Linked DNA regions of Bythopirellula goksoeyrii. The protein of the gene in region 1 interacts with the protein of each later gene in a pairwise test. Links are inferred from orthologs where the notes say so. Each region holds a gene or a part of one and is shown in the gene's direction. Other genes may lie near its edges.

The links.
Region 2: the proteins of rlmKL (region 1) and typA interact in binary tests that used the Escherichia coli proteins (3 or more experiments, as listed by UniProt). The link is inferred for Bythopirellula goksoeyrii from one-to-one orthologs.

The regions. Positions count from the first base shown.
Region 1 is NZ_CP042913.1:2,259,681-2,262,706, reverse strand. The notes cover bases 1-2,957. They hold rlmKL (bifunctional 23S rRNA (guanine(2069)-N(7))-methyltransferase RlmK/23S rRNA (guanine(2445)-N(2))-methyltransferase RlmL), read left to right. Parts: upstream 1-395; coding sequence 396-2,519; downstream 2,520-2,957. Other genes in these bases: nadE (NAD(+) synthase), read right to left, coding at 2,557-2,957; Pr1d_RS08930 (TraR/DksA C4-type zinc finger protein), read left to right, coding at 1-328. Also shown: more of nadE, read right to left, coding at 2,958-3,026. UniProt on the Escherichia coli protein: Specifically methylates the guanine in position 2445 (m2G2445) and the guanine in position 2069 (m7G2069) of 23S rRNA. Methylation occurs before assembly of 23S rRNA into 50S subunits.
Region 2 is NZ_CP042913.1:2,510,068-2,513,025, reverse strand. The notes cover bases 1-2,889. They hold typA (translational GTPase TypA), read left to right. Parts: upstream 1-449; coding sequence 450-2,330; downstream 2,331-2,889. UniProt on the Escherichia coli protein: A 50S ribosomal subunit assembly protein with GTPase and nucleotide-independent chaperone activity, required for 50S subunit assembly at low temperatures, may also play a role in translation.

The DNA.
Region 1 (3,026 bases):
CGCGCGGCTGACTTGTGATCAATGCCACGCCGCGGGCTTAGCCATCGTCGAGGCGGACGATGTGAGCAGCTCCGCAGATGCTGACGACTGGCAACAAGCGGCGATCTGTGAAATCTGCCGCAAACCCGTGCCACCTGAGCGGCTGGAAATCTTTCCCTCGGCTCGCCGTTGTGTTACCTGCCAAGATGCTGAGGATCGCGGCCTAGAACCCTCGGCAGTAGAATACTGCCCGAAGTGTGGGTCTCTCTTAGAAATGCGGGTCAGTCAGAGTGGCGGCGTGACACGCTACAAGCAGTTCTGCACAGGGCAACCCGCGTGCCGGCTCTAGGCGATGCGGAACGAGTCTGTCATCATTGACATTTCGCAATCCGAATTCCGCATTCCCAATTCCCTTTATGTCTTTCCAACTTGTTGCCACTGCTGCCTTTGGGCTCGAAGCCGTCGTCGTGCGGGAACTGGCTACCCTGGGCTATGAGGGCCGCGTTGCACGGCCGGGGCGAATCGAGTTCGACGGCGACGAAGCGGCGATCTGTCGCTCAAATCTTTGGTTGCGCTCGGCGGATCGGATCCTCTTGCAGTTGGCAAAGTTCTCCTCGCCAGACTTCGATGCCTTATTCGACACTGCCACTGAGTTGTCCTGGGAAGAATGGATTCACGTCGAGGCGGCAATCCTGGTTCGCGGTCGTTCGCACAAGTCTCAGCTATCGAGTGTTCCGGCAGTTCAACGGACTGTGAAGAAAGCAATCGTCCAGCGACTGCTGAACCAATTCCCCGAGCTTCCCGAGACCGGCCCACCGGTCCCGGTGGAGATAGCGATACTCGACGACGAAGCAACCTTGTCGATCGATACATCCGGCGAGGGATTGCACAAGCGTGGCTATCGCAAGTTGGCCGGGCCAGCGCAACTCCGTGAAACGTTGGCAGCTGCCTTGGTTCAATTAAGTTTCTGGAAGCCCGAGCGACCACTTGTCGATCCATTCTGTGGCACCGGGACAATAATCATTGAGGCAGCCATGCTTGCGCGGCGCATGGCCCCGGGACGCAATCGTGTGTTTGCTGCCGAGCAATGGCCAACGTTTCCCGGCGAACCCTGGCGGATAGCCCGGGAGGAAGCCGCCGACTTGATCTTGCCGAACTTGGAAGAGCGGCCGATGGGCACGGACATCGATTCTGAAACGCTGAGCCTGGCCCGCTATCATGCCGAGCAAGCTGAGGTCGCGGAAGATGTCCATTTTCAGCAACGAGCGTTTGCGGATCTCACCAGCAAGCGGCAGTTCGGCTGCACAATCATGAACCCACCGTACGGACTTCGCATGGGAGAGGAACGAGAAGTCGCGGAACTCTATCGCACGTTTCCCGAGGTGCTGCGAGGATTGAAGTCGTGGTCGCACTACATTCTCTCAGCTCGCGAAGACCTGGAGCAACTGGTTGGCCAGGAAGCAGATCGCCGTCGCAAGTTGTACAACGGAAAAATCGCCTGCACTTACTATCAGTTTTACGGGCCGCGACCACCGAAAGACTCGCAGTACACACAGCCAGCAGAAGCACCGGCATTCGGTGGTTTGCGAGACGAGGCTCGGCGACAGGCCGAAGAATTTGCCAATCGACTTAAGAAGCTTGCCCGGCATCTGCGGCGCTGGCCTACCAAGCGCGGGATCACCTGTTATCGACTCTATGAGCGTGACATTCCTGAAGTTCCGCTGGTCGTTGATCGCTATGAAGATGCACTGCATCTTGCGGAAATCGAGCGCCCGCATGAACGTACTGCCGCTGAACATGCCGACTGGCTTGACTTGATGTGCCGCACTGCTGCTGAAGCACTCGATGTGCCGCGCGAGGCAGTCTTCCTGAAACACCGCGCCCGGCAACGGGGGACCTCCCAGTATGAGCGAGTGAGTGATCGTCAGGAAATCCTGACGGTCACCGAGGGAGGCCTCAAGTTCAAGGTGAACCTGTCGGATTATCTCGACACGGGCCTGTTTCTCGATCACCGTATCACTCGCGAGATGGTTCGTAAGACGGCAGCAGGAAAACGGTTTCTCAATCTGTTCTGCTACACGGGAGCCTTCACCGTGTATGCCGCGGTTGGTGGCGCTGCCTCGACGACTTCAGTCGATCTATCGGCAAACTATCTCGACTGGGCCGTCGAGAACTTGCAACTCAACGGCCTGGCAGGTCCGCAGCATCGATTCATCCGAGCCGATGCGGAAGAGTTTCTATCTGATTTGAAACCGGACGAGAAATTTGATCTAGCAGTCGTCGATCCGCCCACATTCTCCAACAGCAAGCGATTGGAGCACGACTGGGATGTGCAACTGGGGCACGTTCCGCTACTCAACAAGCTGATAGAGCACATGGCACCGGAAGGTGTGATCTATTTCTCCACCAATTCACGAAGATTCAAGCTCGACGAAGCAGCACTAAAGGGTGTTGCGATTCGTGAGATTAGCAAGCAAACCGTGCCAGAAGACTTTCGCAACAAGCGGATTCATCGCTGCTGGCGGTTGGTGGCGCGTTGAAAGACTCGCTCTGCTGCGCTGGCGCTTCGCATCGCGGCTAACAATTCGAAATATATTCGCGTAGTTCGGCGAGTTCGCGTTCGAAGCCACCGGAGAGAATCGGAAAGCGGCACCAACTCTTGGGGTCGAGGTTTTCGTCGTCAAGATGGAACGACGGGGCATAACGTTCGCGTTTCCATTGATTGCGACACCAGAGCTGGAAAAAACGTTCGACCCAGGTGCCAAGTTGCTCGGGCGTGTACTCAGGGAATAGTTCTCGCACCGATTGAAATACTTCAACTGGCATGAGCTTATCTCGAATCGCGGCCCTCTCGACTGCGTCGAGTACCCGATAGGGCATCAGGTCCCCTTCATCAGTTTGTCCCTCCGAGGCTGGACGCAACTCAGCCGTCGGCTGCTGGGCATTGATCACTGAGAGTGCTCCCAACGGGCCGACCCCTTCGGGGCCAGTGGACTCCATCCACTTGAGCCATTCAAGTAAATAGGCCTTGTCGATACCGGCGATGG
Region 2 (2,958 bases), 250 kb from region 1 along the record:
CACACACTTCCGACTGTCGGTTGGTAGAAGCTCACGGACCGCACTGCAGAAGTGGGGATGATACCGTCATCTCTACTAGGGTAATAATAGTCCATTATAGAGTAGGTCCTCAAACCCAACAAGTTTACTCTCTGTTGGGCAAGCTCCTTTGGAGCAGCTCTCATGAGGTCGCACGGTTCAAAGTTAGACCTGTTACGAAGCAGAGTCGCCTTCGAACAGGGAACCCGAGGGACGGTTTAGGTGCTTCCAGGCAATAAATCGTGGCAAAACCGAGAAAAATGAACTGCCCAGCGACGGCTTAGTTTCGTACAATCACTAGTCCCTCCTGCCGACTTTGCGGCTGCCGAGAGGAGCTGTTGCTCCATTTCCCCGTTCCCCGATATTTACCCCTCCCCTTCAGATGCCGATCTGGATTGTGGAGTATCCCCACGTTTGGATCTCAAGCTGCCATGAATATGACACTCACACCTACCACAGCCCACCAGATTCGCAACGTTGCGATAATTGCCCACGTGGATCATGGCAAGACAACCTTGGTCGACAAGATGATGCTCCAGTCAGGGCAGTACCGGAACGAGGACTTGGCGAAATTGGCAGGGGGACAACATGGGCTGATACTCGATTCGAACGATTTGGAACGTGAGCGAGGCATCACCATTCTCAGCAAGAACTGTGCCGTACGTTACACATCGACCAGTGGTGATTCCTACCGTGTAAATCTCATCGACACCCCGGGTCACGCGGACTTTGGTGGCGAGGTCGAGCGCGTCCTGGGAATGGCCAGCGGAACGTTGCTTTTGGTGGATGCCTACGAAGGACCCATGCCGCAGACCCGCTTCGTACTAGAAAAGTCTTTGCTGCACGGTTTGCGGCCCATCGTGGTCGTCAATAAAGTCGATCGCCCCGATTCTCGCCCCCAGGAAGTGGTCAATGAGGTCTTCGATCTCCTGGTGGAAATGGATGCCCCTGAAGAATTCTTGGATTTTCCCGTGGTCTTCGCCTCAGCTAGAGAAGGTTGGGCTACCCTGGATCTCAATGAACCAAGCGATTCACTCCGACCCTTGTTCGAAACAATCATCGAACATGTCCCGCCACCAGAAGTAGGCCTAGAAGATGGCCCCTTGCGAATGCAAGTGACGTCGCTTGATTACTCCGACTATGTGGGGCGAATTGCCATCGGCCGAGTTCGCGAGGGAACGATCAAGCGTCGCCAGCGAGTCCTAGTTTTCGACCGGCAAGGCAATTCGGCAGAGAGACAAGTTGGTCAATTGCTGGGTTTTGACGGTCTTGACCGCAAGGAGGTAGAAAGCGTTGCGGCCGGTGATCTTTGTGCGATTACCGGACTGGAACCCATCGAAATTGGCGACACCATCTCAGATCTCACATGCACCGACCCACTGCCCGCGGTTCCCATCGACGAACCGACCTTGCACATGACGTTCCGAGTCAATGACGGCCCATTCTCCGGTCGCGAGGGAAAATTCCTTACCAGCCGCCAACTAGGGGAGCGTCTCGACAAGGAATTACGCTCCAATGTTGCCCTCCGAGTGGGCCCGGGGCCCAGCCAGGAGCAATTCTGCGTTTCTGGCCGGGGGCTCATGCATCTGGGAATTCTCATCGAAAACATGCGTCGCGAGGGATTCGAGCTCTGCGTCGGAAAGCCGGAAGTCATTCTTCGCGATATCGATGGGGTCCGTAGTGAACCGATCGAGCAACTCGTCGTCGATTGTCCGGAAAGATGCCAAAATGCCGTGATGGCCTTGTTGGGGGACCGCCGTGCCAATCTCACCAAAATGACCCACCGAGAGTCGAGTGGCTTCGTGCATCTTGAGTTCACCATCCCTGCTCGGTCGCTCATGGGACTTAAGAACCGCATGCTCAACGCGACCCAGGGAGAGGCCATCATGCACCATACTTTCCTTGGATATGAGCCAATCCGAGGTGCAACACCGAGCAGACCAGTGGGAGTGCTCATTGCCAACGAATCAGGCATGGCAACCGCGTATTCACTCGATGCCCTTTACGATCGTGGTGAATTCTTCATTCGCCCTGGCGATCAGGTCTACGAGGGCCAGGTGATTGGCGAGCATTGCCGCGTAGGCGACTTGGTAGTGAACGTCGTCCGAGGCAAGAAACTCACCAACGTCCGCGCAGCCGGCAAAGACGACAACAGCCAGGTTCGCCCCGTGCGAGCGATGTCTCTTGAAACATGTCTGGAGTATATCGAAGAAGACGAGTTAGTCGAAGTAACCCCCAGCATGGTCCGCCTCCGCAAAATGATGCTAATCGAAGCCGACCGCCGCCGAGCAGCACGGCAAGCGAATGGTTAGAGGGTAAGTGACTGGTGGCGAAAGTAAACAACTGACCACTGACAACTATCACCTTCTCCGACCCTTCCTTCAACTATCCCGCAGGGTTATCAGCAATTAGTCGGGGTCGAGCGCAGTGATACCCCGGTTAGAGTCGAGCAAGCCAACAACACCGCAGAGGGGTGACAGCACCACTCCCCAATACCTCTATTCTGTGTTCCTCAGAGGCCTCTGTGCTACTAACGATTCAAGTTTTCGCAGCATACGCAAATTCTTCTCAGCAAAAATCAAAGGAGAAATCGGACGCGGACAAACGCGGATTTAGCGGAATACCACGGATTATTCGAGTGTTGAATTCTCTTAACATCCGCGTAAATCCGTCCGATCAGCGATCATCCGTGTCTAATTTCTTTCTGTTTATTCGGTTGCGGCAAGTGGCCGCGCTGGGGTTTATTGAGAGGCCTGCGGTTGATACTTGGTTGCCAGCTCCCCTTCGCGACACCAGGTTTTCACCCCAGGTATCGTTCTATTCACTTAAGTGTGTTCATTAGAGCAGTTATAAGGATTATTTGGCACAACAAATTCTCTTTGCTAATCCCCCTCTCCCCCGTTGGTGGGGTTTTTACCCACTTGCGGTTCTAGGCTTGTG